4 regions of the Janthinobacterium breve genome follow, and region 1 is predicted to be linked to each of the others. Evidence: predicted binding sites of a transcription regulator. Region 1 holds the regulator's gene; each other region holds the start of a gene.

The links. Region 1 encodes sigma-54, which starts transcription at its own class of promoters, with help from an activator protein. Its sites were predicted from a motif close to TGGCANGNAANCTGCTTT; they were not measured.
Region 2: the regulator sigma-54 is predicted to act here: its motif matches at 2,840-2,857, upstream of ACQ4W0_RS27375 (TorF family putative porin).
Region 3: the regulator sigma-54 is predicted to act here: its motif matches at 3,823-3,840, upstream of ACQ4W0_RS15100 (circularly permuted type 2 ATP-grasp protein).
Region 4: the regulator sigma-54 is predicted to act here: its motif matches at 2,142-2,159, upstream of urtA (urea ABC transporter substrate-binding protein).

What each region holds. Positions count from the first base shown of each region.
Region 1 covers NZ_JBNYXY010000004.1:303,981-309,560, reverse strand. The annotation lists gene rapZ (RNase adapter RapZ) at 1-846, shown strand, start outside; partial or broken gene ACQ4W0_RS09415 (enoyl-CoA hydratase/isomerase family protein) at 968-2,053, opposite strand; gene hpf (ribosome hibernation-promoting factor, HPF/YfiA family) at 2,207-2,566, opposite strand; gene ACQ4W0_RS09405 (RNA polymerase factor sigma-54) at 2,636-4,114, opposite strand; gene lptB (LPS export ABC transporter ATP-binding protein) at 4,119-4,874, opposite strand; gene lptA (lipopolysaccharide transport periplasmic protein LptA) at 4,874-5,455, opposite strand; gene lptC (LPS export ABC transporter periplasmic protein LptC) at 5,481-5,580, opposite strand, start outside.
Region 2 covers NZ_JBNYXY010000015.1:133,195-138,774, forward strand. The annotation lists gene ACQ4W0_RS27365 (ammonium transporter) at 95-1,630, opposite strand; gene ACQ4W0_RS27370 (P-II family nitrogen regulator) at 1,642-1,980, opposite strand; gene ACQ4W0_RS27375 (TorF family putative porin) at 1,992-2,759, opposite strand; gene ACQ4W0_RS27380 (accessory factor UbiK family protein) at 3,029-3,277, shown strand; partial or broken gene ACQ4W0_RS27385 (YifB family Mg chelatase-like AAA ATPase) at 3,389-4,252, shown strand; gene ACQ4W0_RS27390 (hypothetical protein) at 4,722-5,580, opposite strand, start outside.
Region 3 covers NZ_JBNYXY010000007.1:143,633-149,212, forward strand. The annotation lists gene ACQ4W0_RS15085 (proteasome-type protease) at 1-496, opposite strand, end outside; gene ACQ4W0_RS15090 (transglutaminase family protein) at 586-1,395, opposite strand; gene ACQ4W0_RS15095 (alpha-E domain-containing protein) at 1,395-2,339, opposite strand; gene ACQ4W0_RS15100 (circularly permuted type 2 ATP-grasp protein) at 2,333-3,787, opposite strand; gene ACQ4W0_RS15105 (sensor histidine kinase) at 3,916-5,073, opposite strand; gene ACQ4W0_RS15110 (hypothetical protein) at 5,143-5,580, opposite strand, start outside.
Region 4 covers NZ_JBNYXY010000005.1:91,637-97,216, forward strand. The annotation lists gene urtB (urea ABC transporter permease subunit UrtB) at 1-768, opposite strand, end outside; gene urtA (urea ABC transporter substrate-binding protein) at 836-2,089, opposite strand; gene ACQ4W0_RS10665 (DUF4349 domain-containing protein) at 2,291-3,079, opposite strand; gene ACQ4W0_RS10670 (transglutaminase-like domain-containing protein) at 3,096-3,803, opposite strand; gene ACQ4W0_RS10675 (DUF2760 domain-containing protein) at 3,973-4,560, shown strand; gene ACQ4W0_RS10680 (Hsp70 family protein) at 4,557-5,580, shown strand, end outside.

The sequences.
Region 1 (5,580 bases):
ACCGGAATATCCGGCTCCGGTAAATCCGTCGCGCTCAATGTGCTGGAAGATACCGGCTACTATTGTGTCGACAACTTGCCACCGGCCTTGCTGCCCAGTTTGGTGCAAACGCTGCTCGACGAAGGGACACCGCAACTGGCCGTCGCCGTCGATGCCCGCAGTGCCGAGTCGCTGACCAGCCTGCCACACAATGTGGCGCTGCTGCGCGACCAGGGGCACGACGTCAAAGTCATGTTCTTGACGGCGACCACGCATTCGCTGGTGGCGCGTTTCTCCGAAACACGGCGCAGCCATCCCCTGTCGCACGAATTGCGTCCGAATCAGAATCCAGCCAGCCGCCGCACCCTGATCGAGTGCATCTCGGAAGAGCGCGAACGCCTGTCTGCCATCGAACAGCTGGGCCATGTGATCGACACCTCGGAATTGAGCGCCAACAAATTGCGCGCCTGGATCAAGGATATCGTCGCCTCCGAACGCGCCCCGCTGACCCTGTTCTTTGAATCGTTTGCCTTCAAGCTGGGTGTGCCGCTGGACGCCGATTTCGTCTTCGACGTGCGGGCGTTGCCGAACCCCTATTACGACCTGGCGCTGCGCCCGCTCGACGGACGCGACGCGCCCGTGATCGCCTTCCTCGACGCGCAGCCCAGCGCGCTGGAACTGCTGGCCGACATCCGCGCCTTCATCGAAAAATGGTTGCCGTCATTCAAGTCCGACAACCGCAGCTACCTGACGGTGGCACTGGGCTGCACGGGCGGCCAGCACCGCTCCGTGTACATGGCGGAACGGCTGGCGCAGTATTTCGGTCCGAATGAACGGGTCGTGCTGCGCCACCGCGAACGTAGCTAGAACGCCAATAAAACCTACTGCGCGTCGGTATAGATGGTCTGCGATGCTCACTGTGCATAAAGCACAGTTCCGCTTCTCAACCACCTCTCCCTTCCGCTCGCTACGGTTTTATTCGGCGTTGTTAATTCAGCTGGTAAAGCGGATGCGCTTGCGCCGGCCAGACGGGGGCAAAGAAACGCGCCACCATGGCCGCGTCGACCTCGTCCAGGCTGCCAGGATTCCAGCGCGGCGCATTGTCCTTGTCGACCACCAGCGCGCGCACGCCCTCGAGCACTTCGCCATGCTCGAAATTGTGGCGCACCACGCTGCGCTCCATGCGCAGGCAATCTGCCACGCCCAGATGGGCGCCCCGCTGCAGCAATTCCAGTGTCACCGACATCATCAGCGGCGAACGCAATCGCATGGCCGCCAGCGCCTTGCCGGCGAACGCACTGTCGTCCTGCGCCAGCGAAGCCATGATGGCGGCCACCGAAGGGGCGCTGAAGTGGCGGTCCAGCGCCACGCGCGCCGTGGCCAGGGCAGAAACGCCCGCCTCGGCCTGGAACGGTGCGGCCAGGGCCTTGATGGCCACCGGCAAGGCCTAGCCCGGCGTCGATTCAAACAGGGCCAGCAGCGCCCCCATCCGCGCCTCGGGCAGGTACACATCGGCCAGGTCCGTGTACAAGGCATCGGCCGCGTTGATCGTCAGACCTGTCAAGCCCAGGTACAGACCCAGCTGGCCCGCCAGGCGGGACAGGAAATAGCTGCCACCCACGTCCGGGAACAAGCCAATATTGACTTCCGGCATGGCCATGCGCGTGCGGCCCGTAACGATGCGCAGGCGGTTGCCGGGCCCGGCTTGCGCCACGCCCATGCCGCCGCCCATGACCACGCCATCCATCACGGCAATATACGGTTTTGGATAGAAATGAATTAAATGATTTAAGGCATATTCTTCCGTAAAGAAATCTTCCAGCTGGGCGCTGCCCTCTTGCGGCGTGGCCAGGCCCGCATCATAAAAGAAACGGATGTCGCCGCCGGCGCACAGGGCTTTTTCACTGCTGGAGCGAATGAAGACGGCGTCCACCTGCGGATCGTTGCGCCAGCCCAGCAAGGACGCGCTCAGGACCCGCACCATGTCCAGCGACAGGGAATTCAGGGCTTTCGGGCGGTCGAGCACGATATGCCCGGTGCGGTTGCGGATGGAAGTCTGGACGAAGTCGCTCATGGCAGGCAGGAAAGAAGTAAAAGTGCAAACATTCTAGCGCCTTCAGACGGAACATTGCATTCCCATGGTGCTACCCGACAAGGGCGACAGGCGCAAAAAAGGGCGCAATGTGCGCCCTTAGTTGATCACAACCGGTTCAAAGTCGCAGGCCGCTTAAGCGGCGGCGAATTCTTCGTCCGAGTTGTCTGGCAGATGCTTGATCGCCTCTTTACCGTGCCCTTGCACTTTGGTTTTGTACTTCATCACTTGCCTGTCCAGCTTGTCGATCAGGGTATCGATCGCGGCATACAGGTCTTGCGCCAGGCTTTCCACGTAGACGGTCTTGCCGCTCAGACGCAGGTTGACTTCGGCCTTTTGACGTTTTTCTTTCTCTTTGAGGTTATCCACGGTCAGAATCACGGCAATATCGATGACTTGATCGAAATGACGTTTCACGCGCTCCAGCTTCGTTTGTACGTATTCACGGATGGCTGGTGTGACTTCGAGATGATGTCCGCTGATGGTGAGATTCATACACACTCCTAAAGATGATCGGGTTCATGCGGTCCATCGTATCCGGCCCGCAGAGGAACCGAAAAAAACTTACAAACACTTACGCAGGCTCACTGGCGGAATTTTCAACGCTTCCCGGTATTTGGCAACAGTACGTCGCGCAATCACCATGCCTTGCTCCCCCAGCATGTCCGCAATCTTACTGTCGGATAAAGGATTCTTAGGGTCTTCTGCTCCTGTCAGTTGCACGATCAATGCCCGTATCGCCGTCGATGACGCTTCGCCCCCCGCTTCGGTGGCGACGTGGCTACCAAAGAAATATTTCAACTCGAACATGCCATGCGGGGTCAACATGTACTTTTGAGTTGTTACCCGCGAGATAGTACTCTCGTGTAAACCCAGTGTATCAGCTATTTCACGGAGCACAAGGGGGCGCATGGCGACGGCCCCATGCGAGAAAAAGTTCTTTTGTCTTTCTACTATCGCCTGCGCCACGCGCAGGATCGTGTCGAAACGCTGGCGCATATTCTTAATCAGCCACTTGGCTTCCTGCAACTGTGCGCCCATGGCGCCCTCGCCCTTGCCCTGCTTGAGCAAGTTGGCGTACATGGCGTTCACGCGCAAGCGCGGCATGACGTCATTGTTCAGGGTGACTTGCCAGCCATTGCGCGCGCGCTTGACGACGACGTCGGGCACCACGTAATCGGACACGTCCGAGGCGAAGACGGCACCCGGATGCGGATTGCACTGGCGAATCACGGTCTGCGCTTCGCGCAAGTCTTCCTCGTCGCAATCGAGGGCTTTTTTCAGCTTGTTGAAATCGCGCTGGGCAAACCAGGTCAGGTGCTTTTCCACGATAACGAGGGCCATGCGCCGCGTCACCATGGCGATATGCGGCAAACGCTTGATTTGCAGCGCCAGACATTCGGACGCATTGCGCGCGCCTACGCCGGGCGGATCGAAACTTTGCAGCAGAGACAAGGCCGTGCGCATCTCGTCAGCGTCGATTTCCAGCTCTTGCGGCAGGCGCGCCAGGATGTCGTCGAGCGTCTCTTCCAGGTAGCCATTGTCGTCGAGCGCGTCGATGATCAGCTCGACCAGCGCGCGGTCGCGCAATTCGAGCACCGTCACGCGCATCTGCTCCATCAAGTGTTCGCGCAGAGTGCAGTGATGGGCTTCGAGTTGCGGGCGGGAATCTTCGTCGTCGGGCGCCTTGCCACGGCTCGCCTCGCTCCAATCGCTGTCGCCGCCATCCGCTGCGGCCGGGCTGTCGCCCGCCTCGCCATCAAAGGTTTCCGCTTCGGCCGGCGCCGCGGGCGCCTCCTGGCCTGGCGGCTGCGGCGGTGCTTCGGCCGGCGCGGCCGTGGAACTCAAGGCGCCGTCGGACAGCAGGCGCAGCGAACGGTCAAGCGGATCGTCGAGGCGCTCGAGCAAGGGATTGTCCGTCAGCAATTGCTCTAGCTCCTGGTGCAATTCCAGGGTAGACAATTGCAACAGGCGTATCGATTGCTGCAACTGCGGCGTCAGTGCCAAGTGCTGCGAAGTGCGCAGCTGCAATGATTGTTTCATTGGCTCACATGCGGAAGTGTTCGCCCAGATAGACCCGGCGTACCGACTCGTTCGCGATGATGTCGTCGGGGCGTCCCGACGCCAGCACCGAGCCCTGGTTGATGATGTAGGCACGATCGCAGATACCCAGCGTCTCGCGCACATTATGATCGGTGATCAGGACGCCGATATTGCGCTCCTTCAAGAAACGCACGATACGCTGGATCTCGATCACGGCGATAGGGTCGACGCCGGCGAACGGCTCGTCGAGCAGCACGAAACGCGGGTCGGTGGCCAGCGCGCGGGCGATTTCCACGCGGCGCCGCTCGCCGCCCGACAGGGACAGCGCCTGGTTCTCGCGCAACTTTTCAATCTGCAAGTCGGCCAGCAATTTATCCAGGCGCTCCTCGATCTCGGCCTTCTTCAGGGGACGGCCTTCGACGGTCTGGATTTCCAGCACGGCGCGGATATTGTCTTCCACCGTCAGCTTGCGAAACACGGATGCTTCCTGCGGCAGATACGACAGGCCCATCTGCGCGCGGCGGTGGATGGGCAGGCGGGAAATATCCACGCCGCTGATATCAATGGTGCCGCCGTCCGACGGCACCAGGCCGACGATCATGTAGAACGAGGTGGTCTTGCCGGCGCCGTTCGGGCCCAGCAAACCCACCACTTCGCCGCACTCGACTTGCAGCGAGACATCATGTACGACTTGCCGCTTGCCATAGGTTTTTTGCAGCCCGCGAACGATCAGGGTGCTGCCGCAACGTGTATTGTCCATTATTTCTTTCCTGGCGCGGGCGTGGCCGGCGCTTTCTCCGCCGCCGGTGCCTTGGGCTTCGGCTGGATCACCATGCGCACGCTGCCGCCATCCGGGGTGCTGGTGCCGCTATTCGAATTTTCCATCGCAAATTCTTCCTTGCGGCTGTCATACGAGATGAAGGCGCCATTGGCCACGTCAGTCACTTTTGTGCCTTCCAGGCGCGTCAGCTTGGCCCTGGAAAACAGTTTCACCACTTCCGTCTTGTTGTCGTATTCCACGCGCTCCGCTTCGCCTTCCACCCACAGGTCGCCCGCGCCATCGCGCTTCTGGCGGAAGGTGGCCAGCTTGCCGGGATCGGCCCAGAAGGTAATGAACTGGTAGCCTTGCGGGTCTTCCGTGATCAGGGCCCGGCCCGCCTTCATGGTCAGGGTACCCTTGACCAGCACGACGTCGCCCGTCAGGGTACGCACCTGCTTGACGTCGTCGACATGGCCGCTACGTGCCGTGATGACGGCTTCCTTCTCGGAATCGGCCTTTTCGGCATGCGCCACGCCCATCATGGCCAGAGAAAATACGGTCAACAGCAAGATGTTCTTCATAGTATGGTTTCCTTGTTTCATTCTGTCATTTTGCCGCCGCGGCCGGGCGCGGTTTCGGCGGGAGGACCATGCGCAGCGCATTCTGCACTTCCACCACGCCGGTGGCGTTATTGGCCTTCATGCCT
Region 2 (5,580 bases), on a different contig from region 1:
TCCATTCCCACAACGAAAAAAAGGCACCTCAATGAGGCGCCTTTTCAAGCCAGGCATGCCGCGCCTGGGCGCTGGCATGCCAGATTATTATCATTTAACCATGATATGCCTGCTCGCCATGACTGGTGATATCGAGGCCTTCGCGCTCTTCTTCTTCCGGTACGCGCAGGCCGATGACGATGTCGACCAGTTTATAGGCGATGACGGAGACCACGGCCGACCAGATGATGGTGGTGCCGACCGCTTGCGCCTGCACCCACACCTGGTGGCCGATCGAGTACGGATCCGCCGACATCTTGTTGGTGACGTAGTCGAAGATGCCTTGACCGCCCAGTTGTGGTGCAGCAAACACACCCGTCAGCAAGGCGCCGAGGATACCGCCCACGCCGTGCACGCCGAACACGTCGAGCGAATCGTCGGCGCCGATCAGGCGTTTCAGGCCATTCACGCCCCACAGGCAGATGACACCGGCCAGCAAGCCGATGACCAGGCCACCCATCGGACCGACAAAGCCGGCCGCCGGGGTGATCGCCACCAGGCCGGCCACGGCACCCGATGCGCCACCGAGCATGGATGGTTTGCCTTTGCTGATCCACTCACCAAACACCCACGACAGGGTGGCGGCAGCGGTGGCCAGCAGCGTGTTGACGAAGGCCAGGGCAGCCACGTCGCCCGCTTCCAGCGAGGAACCGGCATTGAAACCGAACCAGCCCACCCACAACAGGGAAGCGCCGATCATGGTCATCGTCAGCGAGTGCGGCGCCATCGATTCACGGCCATAACCGACGCGCTTGCCGATCATGATCGCGCCCACCAGGCCGGCGACGGCGGCATTGATATGCACCACGGTGCCGCCGGCGAAGTCCAGCGCGCCTTTTTGCCAGATCCAGCCCGCCTTCAGGGCTTCGCTGGCCGAGGTGGCGGCATTGGTGATCAGGTCAGGCCCCGTCCAGAACCAGACCATGTGGGCCGCTGGCAGGTAAGCGAACGTGAACCACAGCACGACGAAGGCCAAAACTGCGGAAAACTTGGCGCGCTCGGCAAACGCGCCGACGATCAGTGCGCAGGTGATGGCAGCAAAGGTGCCCTGGAAAGCCACGAAGACGAACTCGGGAATCACGACGCCCTTGCTGAAGGTGGCAGCGGCGGCAAACGTGCCCTTGGCCGGATCCCAGATGCCGTTCAGGAACAAGCGGTCGAAGCCACCGAAGAAGGCGGTTTTTTCCGTGAAGGCGATCGAGTAGCCGTAGATGCACCACAGAACGATGACCAGCGCGAACACCATGAACACTTGCATCAGCACCGACAGCATGTTCTTCGAGCGCACCAGTCCGCCGTAGAACAGGGCCAGGCCGGGGATGGTCATCAAAATCACCAGCAAGGTGCTGATCATCATGAAACTGGTGTCGCCCTTGTTGGCGACAGGGGCAGCGGCTGGCGCGGCAGCGGCCGGGACGGGAGCTGCGGCAGCGGGCGCGGCGTCAGGAACCGGCGTCACGGCGGGGGCGGCGACGGCCGTGGTCGTGGCCGCTTCCGTCTTGACGGGCGCATCGGCAAAGCTCGGTGTGGCGACGCCAAACGCACACAGGCAGGCTATCCCGGCGAGCAATTTTGTTATATTTTTATGCATCAATATTCCCCTTAGAGCGCTTCGTTGCCGGTTTCACCGGTACGGATGCGGATGACTTGTTCCAGGTTGTAGACGAAAATCTTGCCATCGCCGATTTTACCGGTACGCGCGGCACCTTCGATCGCTTCGATGGCTTGGTCAACAATGGCGTCATCAACGGCCGCTTCAATCTTTGTTTTTGGCAAGAAATCGACGACATACTCAGCGCCACGGTAGAGTTCCGTGTGGCCTTTCTGACGGCCGAACCCTTTGACTTCGGTGACGGTAATGCCTTGTACATTGATAGCCGACAAGGCTTCGCGCACTTCGTCCAGTTTGAACGGTTTAATGATTGCTGTAATCATTTTCATGGCAGTCTCGCTTAAAAGGTTTTGGACAAGGTCAGCACGAGACCGGATTTCGCCAGGTTCTTGCCATTCGGTGCCAGCGACGTGATATTAGCCTTGACGGCGGCCAGAGCCACGGTCACCACACCGAAATCCTTGGTCACGCCGATCTTGTAATCGCTATAGCTGAGAGCATCGTTGTGCTCGACCTTCTGACGCCCGGCATGCAGGTTCAACATGTAGCCATCATGCACTTCCACGTTGGCCCCCACATCGAGGTAGCCGCTGTTCTTGCTGTCAGGCACGCCAAACAGATTGCTCGTCGAGTGCGAGTACTTGATATACATAGGGCCATAGCCGAGTTGGCCGTACAGCTCGAAGGTGTTGGCATTGGTGCTCAGCCCATTCGAAGGATAGAAATAGTACAGGCCGCCCACGTCATAGGTAAAATCCTTGCTGATCTCGCCCCGCTTGCCGCCGTAGATATCCCATTCCAGATTGGTATCGCCGCCGCCGTCCTTGATCCATTTGATGCTCGACAGCCAGGTGCCCACGTACAGACCCGTCGGATTGTGGGTATAGTCGGCACCGCCGCTGATGGCAGGGTCAAGACGGCTTTGCGACACGCCGCGGTAACGGTAGTCGCTGGTCAGCGCCACGTTGTAGCTCACCACGTTATCAGGTACGGCTTCGGCCGCAGCAGGCGCTGCCACTGCATCCTGGGCCATGGCACTGCCGCACATGGCGGTCATGGCCAGCGTCAACGCTGCTACTAAAGTCATGTTCTTGGACAGATACTTCATGGCGATTTCCTTTTATTGAACTTTTAAAGCGGTTGAGGTTTAAAATCTTGGCTGGAGATCACAAAGCGTTCATCACTTCTTTAGCAGAATACGTGCCAGCTCTCTTGCCACCTTGACAGGTGCATTTCCGTCCATATCTACCCGGCAAGCCGCCAGGACTGCGGATACAGGCTGCTGAAGCACAATGAACCGCCCAGTTTCGCACCAGATTAACGCCGCTGTGCACCGCAATGGTGCGATGCACAGGCTGCACCATAAAAGGACTGACCATGGACATGAATACCTTCTTTAACGACTTGCAAGGCAAGATCCATCAAGCCATCGAAAACTCGCCTGCCAAGGATATCGAGAAAAACGTGAAATCGATGATGACCCAGGGCTTCGCCCGCCTCGATCTCGTCACGCGCGAGGAATTCGATATCCAGGCACAAGTGCTGGCCAAGACCCGCGCCAAGCTGGACGCACTGGAATTGCGCCTGATCGAATTGGAAACGCGCCTGAACGAACCAAAGGCATGAAGTACCGCCGGCAAGGTCGTGTTATAGACGGCCTTGCTGGCATACCTCAAGCCTGACAGCGTTGCAAGCGCTAGACTGATCCTGACCGCGCTCGCGCCACAGGGGAGTCTGATGAGTCTGGCCGTCCTGAAAAGCCGCGCCCTGGCCGGCATGGAGGCACCCGAGGTAAGTGTCGAAGTCCACCTTGCCAATGGCTTGCCCGCCTTTACCATTGTCGGCCTGCCGGATACAGAAGTGAAGGAATCGCGCGACCGCGTCCGCGCCGCGTTGCAAAACTGCGGCTTTGAGATGCCGGCGCGGCGCATTACGGCCAATCTGGCGCCTGCGGACTTGCCCAAGGAATCGGGCCGCTTCGACTTGCCCATTGCGCTGGGCATCCTGGCCGCCTCCGGCCAGTTGCCCGACGAGCAGTTACACCACTATGAATTCGCGGGCGAACTGTCGCTTTCGGGCCAGCTACGCCCCATCCGTGGTGCGCTGGCCATGACCTTTGCCATGCAGCGCAGCCAATCGGGCGCGCCGCGCGCCTTCATCCTGCCGCAAGCGAACGCGGACGAGGCGGCGCTGGTCAGCGATGCCTGCATCTATCCCGCCCACAGCCTGCTCGAGGTCTGCGCGCATTTTGCCGCGTCCGCCAGCCAGACCGCCCTGCAGCGCCATCAACCCGTGCTGGCAGCACACGCTTTTGCGTATCCCGACTTTGCCGATGTGCAGGGGCAGCTGCAGGCGCGACGCGCACTGGAAGTGGCGGCCGCGGGCGGCCATAACGTCCTGATGGTGGGGCCGCCGGGCGCAGGCAAGACCATGCTGGCCAGCCGCTTCCCCGGCGTGCTGCCGCCCATGAGCGATGAAGAGGCGCTGGAATCGGCGGCCGTGCATTCGCTGGGCGGCCACTTCAAGGTTGAACACTGGAAACGTCGTCCCTATAGGGCGCCGCACCAGACGGCGTCCGGCGTGGCCCTGGTGGGCGGCGGCTGTGACTTTTCGAAATAGCTGCGACATATCCGAAATAACTGCGACATTTCACGCTTGCCACAAGAATCCGAGGTCATCCCAGAATATATATGAGAATTCATGTCCTAATGGGCGCCGGGAAATTAACAAAATACCAATTAAGGAAAATATGCCACTTTTCTCTGTAGGGCCAATCACTGAAGCGTCTATCTTGCCTAGGGGCAAAGATATCCTTAATAGCATGATTTCATCTCTGCGGCTGGCAGTTGGGGCGGGGCCATCTTGGAAAGTCCGGCCATACAGAATTGGAGACCAGTCCTACGTCTCTGTTGATGTGGAAGGTGCCACAGGGTTGGTAAGTCTTACCATCGCAATCTCCGGAAGCTTTACACCACCGACTCAATGTGACATTTGCTTAGCACGTGATCCGGTGATGACCGTGTATGACGCAGTGGACGCGTTCTATATCATCGACGAGCTCCGCGCCAGGCTATAAAGCATTGGACTCACTAACAAATGGCAAAATTTCCGGCCCTAGTACAAGTGAAAGATGACGCAGATCATCAACGACCAGGTCCGAGTTTCCTTCGCGATTACCAGCGACCAAAGTACCAAGCGCATATATAGTGAAATACTTTACTTCCGTGGCACGGCAAAGAGACAACTCCAGGTATTTACGGAAGCGGAATCCAGCCATTTTTGCTGGGCTCACATATAAATACACCGTCGTATTAGCAACCTTGTCATAGAACTTGAATTTGAAGCCTTGTCCATAGCGGCCTACCAAGGTCGCGCCACCAAAAATCACTCGATTACGGGTCTCATACGATGCCCGCGCGAGTCGGCAAAAGTACTCGTTCAGCCTCAACACTCCCTCGTTGACAATACGAATCTCAAGCTCGTTGAACTCCTCTTTCGTCAACGTAACTTTTGCCTCCTTGTATGTCTCAACCAAGCGACTCAATTGATTCGTTCGATTGTACCCGCCTAACAAATTGTCGGCATCGTCGCCATTTGTGTGACGAGGAGGTCGTCCTTGGGCATCTACGTCCTTGTCGAGATTCGCGGGTTGCTGTATCCGGTGCCGTCCTACCCCATCATCTTCCGCAAGCTCCGGGTCAAACACCGTAACGAGATCGTGAAGCTTCCGTCGTAACCGCCGCTGTTTCGCATCGTCGTCAGTCTCCCCTGGACGTAGCGCATCCGAATCCGCATCTATATTCCAATGACATAGTTGATGATGGCTATCGAGAAGTCGATAGTGCGCCGTGACGTACTTCGCAGACTCCGAAGCTGGGACTCTGTAGTTCACACCAGTGACGCGTACTGGCTTCGCCCCACCCGCGCAA
Region 3 (5,580 bases), on a different contig from region 1:
GCGTGCCCGGGTTGATGACCCGGTCGATGATGGGCTTGCCGTACTTGGCTTCGCCGATCTGGAAATACGTGTTTTCATCGTGCGATTCGATGAAATTGCCGGCTGAATACACCTGGAACAATCGGCAGCGCTCGGCGCCTATCTGGCCACCTAAAATGATGCTGACATTGAAATCGATGCCGCACTCGGCCAGGGCTTTCGCTTCGCGCTGGTGCACGGTGCGCACGGCGTCACCCACGATGCGCGCCGCGTCGTACATGCTGGCCACGTTCCAGATGCTGCGGCCATCCGCATCCACGTGTTCGGAGACGATCTGGCGGATCGCCTGCGAGATCGACAGGTTGCCGGCCGTCATCAGGACCAGCATGCGGTCGCCCGGGTTCTCGAACACGCTCATCTTGCGGAAGGTGCCCACCTGGTCCACGCCGGCGTTGGTGCGGGAGTCGGACAGGAAGACCAGGCCTTCGTTCAGGCGCATGCCTATGCAATAAGTCATCGTCGTAAATCAAGTCAAAAGGGGAAGCATTCTACACCAGCCGGGCCGTGCCACCTGCTGGCAAGGCCCGGCCAGCCTCATTCTTGCCACTATACGGGCACGATCTGCACATCGACGCGCAAAGTTTCCGTGCCGCCACCCTGGCGCACGCCGCGCACGGGCGCCGCCGAATCGTAGTCGCGCCCGATGGCCAGGCGGCAGTACGCATCCGTCATCAGCCGCGCATGCGTGACGTCGATGCTGACCCAGCCCGCGAAATCCGTGTCTTCCGTCCAGGCGTCGACCCAGGCATGGCTGGCCGCATGGCCCGTCGTGCCCGGATCGATATAGCCGGACACATAGCGGGCGGGGATGCCCCAGGCGTGGCAGCAAGCCAAAAACAGGTGCGCGTGGTCCTGGCACACGCCGCGCCCCAGGGCCAGGGCGTCGCCAGCCGTGGTGGTGACCATGGTGGCGCCGCTTTCATAGGCCACCTTGCCGACGATGTGCTCGGCCAGGCGCAGCAAATGGCCCGTGCCCGCCGTCACGCGCTGGTCGGGCAGGCTGGCGGCCGCCAGTTCCAGGATGGCGGGGTTGGCCTGCGTCAGGGCCGTCGGCATGGTAAACAATAGCGGTGACAGGGTGTCGACCAGGTTCAGCCGTCCCTTGTGCGGATAGATGGTTTCCACCACGCCATGCGCCACCAGGCTCAGCGACTGATGGCTGCCACTGATGGTCAGCATGTGCGACAGATTGCCGTAGGCATCCGTGTAGGCGTGGCACCGGCCCGGCGTGGTGATTTGCCAGGACAGGGCGCGCTGCTGCGGTTCGATACGCGGCGTCAGGTGCAGCTGCTGGATGGTGTAGGCCAGCGGCGCACTGTAGGCGTAATGAGTTTCGTGGCGGATGGTGAGCTGCATCAGGCCGCCAAGGGAACGAGGAAGTCGCGGCTGACTCGGTTGCCCAGGTCATAGATGTTTTCCAGAAATTGCGTCAATGTATGGTGCAAGCCAGCCTTCATGATGTCGTCGATATGGCCAAATTTTAACTCGGCATGCAATTTACCGGCGAACCGTTCCGTATCGGCCGACACATCGTTGCGGATATGCTTGAGGTTTTCCACCACGTCATCCATGCAGGCCAGCAGGGAACGCGGCATGTCGCCGCGCAGCATCAGCAATTCCGCCACCCGCGCCGGGGTGATCACGTCGCGGTAGACCTTGCGGTAGATTTCAAAGCCGGAAACGGAGCGCAGCAGCGCCGCCCAGTAGTAAAAATCGCGCTGTGTGATGTCTTTCGACGTGTCGCGCGCGCCGTGGAACTTCACGTCGAGGATGCGCGCCGTGTTGTCGGCCCGCTCCAGGAAGGTGCCCAGGCGGATGAAGTGGATGGCTTCATCCTTGAGCATGGTGCCCAGGGTCACGCCGCGCGACAGGTGCGAGCGGTATTTGACCCACTCGAAGAACTGGCTGGGGTCCGTTTCCAGCAAATTGCTTTTCAAACGCTTCTGCATGTCGAGCCAGGTGGCGTTCTGGATTTCCCACACTTCGGTCGTCAAGGTCCCCCGCACGGCGCGGGCATTTTCGCGCGCGCCCGTCAGGCAGGCCAGGATGGACGACGGGTTGTTCGGGTCGCGCACCATGAAGTCGAGCACGTCGCGCGTGTGGAAGCGGCCATATTTATGGTCATACGCGCTTTGCAACTCGGAAATGCCCAGGGTGGCGCGCCAGCCCTGCTCGGCGTCCTGCTCGGACTGGGGCAGCATCGAGGTTTGCATGTTGACGTCGAGCATGCGCGCCGTGTTTTCCGCCCGCTCCGTGTAGCGGGCCATCCAGAACAAATGATCGGCAGTGCGGCTCAGCATGTTTTTTCTCCTGCAAAAGCGGGAATGGCTTCGAGTACCCAGGTATCCTTGGTGCCGCCCCCTTGCGATGAGTTGACCACCAGCGAGCCTTCGCCCAAGGCCACGCGGGTCAGGCCGCCGGGCACCATGGAAATCGTCTTGCCGGACAACACGAACGGGCGCAAATCGATATGGCGCGGCGCGATGCCGGCCTCGACATACGTGGGGCAGGCGGACAGGGCGAGGGTGGGCTGGGCGATATAGCCGCCCGGATTGGCCAGCAGGCGCTGGCGGAAATCCTCGATCTGCGCGGCACTCGAGGCCGGCCCCACCAGCATGCCATAGCCGCCCGCGCCATGCACTTCCTTGACCACCAGTTTTGCCAGGTTCGCCAGCACGTAGGACAAATCGGCCCCTTTGCGGCACTGATAGGTGGGTACGTTGTTCAGAATCGGCTCTTGCGACAGGTAGAATTTGATCATGTCGGGCACGAAAGGGTAGATCGACTTGTCGTCGGCCACGCCCGTGCCGATGGCGTTCGCCAACGTCACCCGGCCAGCGCGATACACGGACAGCAAGCCGGGCACGCCCAGCGAGGAATCGGAGCGGAAGGCCAGCGGGTCGAGGAAATCGTCATCGACGCGACGGTAAATCACGTCGACGCGCTTGGGTCCGCGCGTGGTGCGCATGTACACAGAGTTGTCGTTGACAAACAAATCCTTGCCTTCGACCAGTTCCACGCCCATTTGCTGGGCCAGGAAGGCGTGTTCGAAGTAGGCGGAGTTGTACATGCCGGGCGTCATGACGACGACCGTGGGGTCATCCACGCCCATGGGGGCGACGGAGCGCAGATTGTCGAGCAGCATGTCCGGATAATGGTCGACGGGGGCGATGCGGTTGCGGGCGAACAATTCCGGGAACAGCCGCATCATCATCTTGCGGTCTTCCAGCATGTAGGACACGCCTGACGGCACCCTTAAATTATCTTCCAGTACATAAAATTCGCCCTGGCCCGCGCGCACGATATCGACGCCGGCGATGTGCGCGTAAATGTCGGAAGCGACGGCAATGCCCTGCATTTCCGGGCGATACTGGGCATTCTTGTAGATTTGCTCGGCAGGAATGATGCCCGCCTTGATGATGTTTTGCCCATGATAGATGTCATGGATGAACATGTTCAAGGCTTGCACGCGCTGCACCAGGCCCGTCTGCATCTGCGCCCATTCGGCGGCTGGGATGATGCGGGGGATGGTGTCGAACGGTATCAGGCGCTCCGTGCCGGCATCGTCGCCATACACGGCGAAGGTGATGCCGACGCGGCGAAACGTCAGGTCGGCTTCGGCCCGCTTGCGGGCGATGGTCTCGGGGGATTGCTGCGCCAGCCAGTTGTCAAATTCACGATAGTGTTCACGTACCTTGCTGTCCGTACTCACTTCATCCGCAGTCATTTCATTGAAAAAATTTGCCATGTTGTGATTTCCCTTGAGCCGTGTCTAGGTATAGCTCAGCAGGAAACGTGCCAACAGGGCGGCCGTGAACATGTGTAAATATGACCACTTTTGTGGCGTCGCGCCGTTCCTCGCACCGATTTGGTGCGCTAGCTGTCACTCTTGGGGATGTCGGCGGGCTGGACGAAGGGACGACAATCGACGGGCACATCGAAAATGAAGCTGGTGCCCGTTTCGGGTGCGCTGTCGACGGCGATGCTGCCGCCGTGGCTTTCGGCCACGTTTTGCACGAAAGGCAAGCCAATGCCCCAACCTGGCGCGCGGTTGTCGTTCTCGCGGCGCAGGTAGTCGAAGATGCGTTCGGCCTGTTCCGGCGCGATGGCGCGGCCGCCATTGTGGACGGTCATGATCAGGCGTTCGAGGACCGCTTCCACGTGCACGCTGAAGGGGGCGTCGTCGCCATACTTGATGGCGTTGTCGAGCAGGTTCTCCAGCGCGCGCCGCAGCGAATTCTCGCACCACCAGCCAATGACGGATTGCCCGCTGACCTGGCATTTGTCGGGCCGTTGCAGGTTGACCTGGCCGGCCACGGCGTGCACCACGGGCAGCACGTCGAACTGGCTCAGGGCCAGCGGCAGCCGCTGGCCCCGGTGGTAGCTGAGGCTATCGAGCAATTCCTCGATCATGCTGTCGAGTCGCTTGCTGTGCTCGGCAATCTTGTGCGCCAGCAAGACCACCCGTTCCGGGTCCGCTGGCCTGAGCAGCAACTGGGCGCTGGTACTGATGACGGCCAGGGGATTGCGCATGTCGTGCGACAGGCCGGCCGCGATGCGGCGCCGGAAGCCTTCGTGCATGCTGGTAAATTCGCGTATCGATTCGCGGATGCCCACATCGATCGATTCGTTGAGCACCTGCCAATCCTTGCCGCGCAGGGTGATGCCGGACTCATGCGCGACGGCGGCAAAGCAGTCGCGGAAGATCTGGTATTCCTGGATCACCTGTTCCGGCCCGTAATTGGTCATGCGCGCCCGTTCATTGCCATGCACGGCGGGAACGTTGCTGTTGCTGGTGGCGTTTTCGCGCGGATGACCCGGGGTCAGCGCCTCGGCCAGGTTATCGAAAAAGGCGGGCAGGGTATTGGTGAGGATGGGTGTCAGCAACTGGTCAGCGCCTTGCACGCTGGCGCGCACGCGCTGTTCCCAGACGCTGAGGACGGCGTCGCGCATGGCAAAGAGGCGCCGCGCGCGCTGCAGTGGATGGCGTACGCCTGCCTGGCGATCCGCCTGATGATCTGTGGCAATATTCACCTGAACTCCCTGACAGGAATGGCTATGCTTTCAATAGTATGCACCGAATCCGCCGCCAGGGAAACGGCATTATTGTTCAGTATCGGGCTGCCGCAAGGCCGCCTGCAGGCGGGAAAGCGAGGCTGACCATTCGTCCAGGGAAAAGTTCTGTGGATCATCATGACCGTTCGCATAGCCCGTATCGAGCACGGCGTGGAAGGCGGGGATCAGCCACGTACCCTTGCGCACGCTGGCGGCGAGGTACAGCAGGGCTAGCCGGTCGTATTGGGCGGGCGTAAAGCCCGGATCGGGCGCCAGGCCGTCGTTGCCCTTGCCGCCGCCCGGTACGGAGTTGCGCGGCTGCACCAGCTCCACGTGCAGGAACAGGCCCGTCAGCGACGGCTTGTCCTTTTCCAGCTTGCTGGCGTAGCCGGGCGTGCCAAAGTCGCGCACTTGCAGCGAGCCGCCCAGGCGGTTCACATACACATGGCCTTTCGGACCGCCGCCCAGCGCCGGATTGCGCAGCGC
Region 4 (5,580 bases), on a different contig from region 1:
CAGCGCGGCCAGCAGCAGCACGCTGCCCAGCGAAATGCCGTAGAACACATTACCGGCGAATTCCATGCGCGACACTCTTCCCTTGATCTGGCGCATGGTGTCGATGGCGGCCAGCTGCACGGACTCGTCCGGCTCGCTGGCGCGGCCATCCACACCCTTGTCCAGCATGGCTTGCAGCACGGGCAGCAGGCGCGCGTCGCTGCTGCCCGCCAGCGCCTGCACGGCGGCCTTGCGCGTGGCGGCATCGGGTGCCTGCAGGCTGGCGCTGGCGATCAGCACCTGCAATAGTTGTTTAATGTCAGCATCGCTTTCCCGCCCCAGGGCGGTGCGGATCAGGGGGAGTTGTGCGGGATCGACAGCCTTTTGCAAGGCTTGCGCCGCCGCCAGCCGGGCGCTGCGCTCCGGCGCCAGCAGCTGCAAGCCCGACAAGGCGCCCGCCACGGCGGCGCGCAAGCGGTTGTTGACCATCACGCCATCGATGCCGTCGGGCACCGGACCAGTCTTGCCACTTGCCGGATCGTAAGCTTGCTCGCCGTCGACCACATACACTTTGCCATCGGGCGCGGCATACAGGCTGTCATCCTGCAAGGCTTGCAACACGCGGGCGGCCTCGGGCGTGGCCAGCGCGGCGATCTGCGCCACGGCCTCGACGCGGGCATCGGGGTCGTCGCCGGACAGCGGTTTCAGTAGCTCTGGAGGGATGGCGGCCTGCGCCATGGATGACAGGCACAGGCAGGCGAAGACCAGCAGCGATGTGAATAGCCTCATTGAGTTCCCGGGAAAGCGTTGATGGTCAGCACCACCGGACGCATGCCCGATGATGCCGGCGTTGCTTTTACAGCTTTTGCTTGCCCTCATTGCCCTTGATATACGGGCTCCACGGCTGTGCGCGTATTGCTTCCTTGGTTTTCCACACGACATTGAATTGCCCATCGGCCTTGATCTCGCCGATCATCACGGGCTTGTGCAAATGGTGGTTGGTCGCGTCCATTGTCAGGGTGAAGCCCGATGGAGCTTTCATGCTCTGGCCCGCCATGGCGGCGATCACCTTGTCCGTCTCCGTCGATTTGGCTTTTTCCACCGCCTGCGCCCACATGTGGATGCCCACATAGGTCGCCTCCATAGGGTCGTTCGTCACCACGGAACCCGCGTTCGGCAACTTTTGCGCTACCGCATACGCCTTCCACTGCTTGATGAAGGCCATATTCGCGGGGTTCTTGACGGATTCGAAATAATTCCATGCCGCCAGATGACCGAGCAGCGGCTTGGTATCGATGCCGCGCAACTCTTCCTCGCCCACGGAAAAAGCGACGACGGGCACGTCCGTGGCTTTCAAGCCCGCGTTGCCCAGTTCCTTGTAGAACGGCACATTCGAATCGCCATTGATGGTGGAAATGACGGCCGTCTTGCCGCCCGTGGAAAACTTCTTGATGTTGGCCACGATGGTTTGATAGTCGGCATGGCCGAACGGCGTGTAGACCTCGCTGATATCGCTATCCTTGACGCCTTTGCTTTTCAGGAAGGCGCGCAATATCTTGTTGGTGGTGCGCGGATACACGTAATCCGTGCCCAACAATACGAAGCGCTTGGCCCCTCCGCCATCCTTGCTCATCAAGTATTCGACGGCGGGTATCGCCTGCTGGTTCGGCGCGGCGCCCGTATAAAACACATTCTTTTCCAGCTCCTCGCCCTCGTATTGCACCGGGTAAAACAGCAGGCTGTTGAGTTCCTTGAACACCGGCAAGACGGATTTGCGGGACACGGACGTCCAGCAGCCGAACACCACGGCCACTTTATCTTGCGCCACAAGCTGGCGCGCTTTTTCCGCAAACAAAGGCCAGTTCGACGCGGGATCGACCACCACGGCTTCCAGCTTCTTGCCCAGCACGCCACCCTTGGCATTGATTTCAGCGATCGTCATCAGGGCCACGTCTTTCAGCGACGTTTCGGAAATGGCCATGGTGCCCGACAGGGAGTGCAATATGCCCACCTTGATGGTATCGGCGGCCAGGGCTGCCTGCATATAGGTGGACGTGGCCAGGGCCAGTGCGCCGGCGGCGGCCGCTTTCAGGATGATGCGTCGTGACATGGGGACTCCTGTGATAGGTTCGTGGGGGTCGAGCTGGGCATACGATGTTGTTAAAGCAGAATACATGCCAGCACCGGCAGGCGTCCGCCATGGTGCACGCGGCCAGCGCCGCACGAAAAAAAAACCTGGCTGCACAAGGACTGTGCAGCCAGGTTTGAAATTGCCGTAAAACGGTGCGCGGCAGGCATCAATCCTTGTGTATCACTCCTTGCGCGGCACTCCGCGCAAGCGGCGCCAGCCCTTGCGGCCCAGCGGGAACAGCAGCATGAAAGCGATCAGCCACGGCAGGATGTAGGCCATGGCCGTGATGGCGTTGGCCACGCCTTGCGACAGGTTTTCCGTGAAATTGCCCAGCGCGCGCTTGACGGGCCGCCAGAACGATTGCTTGCCTTCGGCGCTGATGGCCACGTTCAGCAAGTCCGTGTCGATGCGCTGCATCAACAACGCGTTGGCCGCCGTCGCCTGCTCCAGTTCCACTTGCACGGTCGCCAGCTCCTTGGTCACCTTGATCAGGGCGTCGACGTTCGCGCCCGAGCGTTTTTCCAGGTCCTGCAATTGCGTTTGGTACTGCTTGAGCATGTCCAGGCGTTTCTTGCTGTCAAGCACGGGACGACCGAGGTCTTCCACCTTGGTGCCTTGGCTGGTGACATCGCCTTCGGCCGCGACCAGCGCGACGAGCTTCTTGATGCCGGCCGGCTTGGCGCGCATGCTGATGCGCGCATGCACGTAACGGCCGCCGTCGATGCTCGAGTCGAGCAGCAGACAGCCATTGTCCGTATCGGCCTTGCAGGCGGCGACCACTTTTTCATACAGGGGCCGCACTTGCGCCTCGTTCGTATCGACGCTGACATTGTGTTCATAGGCAAGAAATTCGCTGCCTTTTTCCTTGCCATCGAGACGCGCGGCGCTGGACTGCCCGGCGCTCTCGCCCTTGCCGCCGCAACCGGCCAGCAGCAACAGGCCGATCAGGCTGATATACACTTTTTTCATGATTTCTTTCTTCGAGTTATTTGTGCCGCGGCAGCAATTCAATATCGGGCAGATGCGCCGCCACTTCCTGCACGGTCGCATAGCCGGTCAGCGCAGCCACCACCTGCGGCAGCGGTGCCGGCCAGATTTCCGGTAAATCGCGTTCCTCGGGCGCCAGCACGGGAAAGGCCAGCTGCTCCTGCGGCGGCGTGAAGGCGGCAGCGACGCCGGGCTTGTTGCCGCGCGCATCAATGCGATACCAGCCAAACTCTTGCAGGTACACGGCGTTCAAGCCATGCAGGCAAAACGGCGGCCCCGCTTCGCCCACGGCCAGGCGTTGGTAGCACAGGCCGGCAGGAATGCCATTGGCGCGCAGCAGCGCGGCCAGCAAATGGCTCTTCGCATAGCAATAGCCGGTGCCATGCTGCAAGACATCGGACGCGCGGCAGGTGACGGGATTGCGCTGGTAGTCCCAGCTGTGGGCGATCTCGTCGCGCACGAAGGCAAAGCAGCGGGCCGCGATGGCGGCGTCGCCCACCGCGCCTGCCGCCAGCTCGGCCGCCCTGGCACGCACGGCCGGATGGTCGCTGTCTATGTAGATGCTGCTGGCTAGATATATGGAAAAGTCGGGGGGAAAATCGGTGGACATGGCATCAAGGTCATGCAAAAAGATAATGCGCGATTCTAGTCGAAACAGGTCGAAATCGAGCGTTTCCTTGCGCAGGAACAAAGAAAATGCACGCATCAGGTCGGCTGAACGGGGGGCGGCGGCTTTGGCAGCGGCGCCGTAGCTGGTATCATGCGGGCAAACGCAGCCAGCCATATTGGCGCGGCACATGCACTACCATGCGAAGCGGCCCCGCCCTCCAGCGCGCCGCCGACGCCACCCTACAGATCAGAGAAACGAGTTCCCTATGAGCACACCATCGTCCCACCCATCGTTCTGGCGCCGCGTCCCGCTGGCTTTCGGCGCCTTCTTCAGCACCCTGTCGGACGCCGCCTATGCGGCCCGCGTGGAAAAACTGTCCCTGCCCGAGGCTGCGCCTGTCGCGCCGGCCGCTCCTGCCCCGGCGCCCGCCCCCGTGCCGACGCCGGCCGCCGCCCCCGTCATATTAAAAGTAGCCACGCCGGACGCCGCCCTGCAACTACTTGCCTTACTGCAACGCGAAGCGCGATTGATCGACTTTACCCAGGAAAACCTGGGCAGCCATGCCGATGCCGACATTGGCGCGGCCGCCCGCGTCGTGCATGAAGGCTGCGCCAAGGTCATGCGCGAATACTTCACCATCGAGGCCGTGCGCCAGGAAGCCGAGGGCAGCCGCATCGTGCTGCAGGAAGGTTTTGACAGCGCCCAGGTCCGCCTGACGGGCAACGTCGTCGGTTCGGCGCCGTTTACGGGCACCCTCAGCCACCGCGGCTGGCGCGCCTCCAGCGTGCGCCTGCCGAAACTGAGCGAACAGCACGACGCCACCATCCTGGCCCCGGCCGAGGTGGAACTGTGAGCGATACCGTCAACCCTACCCCGCGCTACGCCATCGGCATCGACCTGGGCACCACCCACAGCGCCCTGTCGTATGTGAACCTGGTCGAGAGCGACGGCGAAAAGTCCAGCCACGGCGTGCTGAAAGTGCCGCAGCTGTCGGCGCCGGGCACCGTCGAAGATCTTTCACTGCTGCCATCGTTCGTCTACCTGCCGCACGCCGACGAAGTGACGGCGGGCGACCTGGCCCTGCCCTGGGTCACCGAGGAAGCGGAAGCGCCATTCGTCGTCGGCGAAATGGCCCGCAGCCGTGGCGCCACCACGCCCATCCGCTTGGTCTCCAGCGCGAAAAGCTGGCTGTGCCACCCGGGCGTGGACCGCCGCGCGGCCATCCTGCCGAACGACGCGCCGGCGGAAGTGGCGCGCATTTCGCCCATCACGGCCGCCACGCGCTACCTGACGCACTTGCGCCAGGCCTGGGACAACGCCCACCCGCAAGCGCCATTCGCGCAGCAAGAAATCACCGTCACCATTCCCGCCTCGTTCGATCCGGCCGCACGCGAGCTGACGATGGAAGCGGCGCAGGCGGCCGGCTACACTTCGCTCACCCTGCTGGAAGAGCCGCAAGCGGCCCTGTACAGCTGGATACAGACCAGCGAAGGACGCTGGCGCAAGGAAGTCAAGCCGGGAGACATCATCCTGGTGGTCGACGTGGGCGGCGGCACCAGCGACTTTTCGCTGATCGCCGTGCTCGAACGCGACGGCGTGCTGGAACCGCACCGCGTGGCAGTCGGTGAACACATCCTGCTCGGTGGCGACAATATGGACCTGGCCCTGGCCCACCTGGTGGCACGCAAGCTGGCTGCCAACGGCACCCAGCTCGATGCCTGGCAAATGCGCGCGCTCACTTATGGCTGCCGCAGCGCCAAGGAAAGCCTGCTGGCCGACAGCGGCCTCGATGTGGCACCGATCGTCGTGCCGAGCCGCGGCTCGAAACTGATCGGCGGCTCCATCCGCACGGAACTGACGCGCGCAGAGGTCT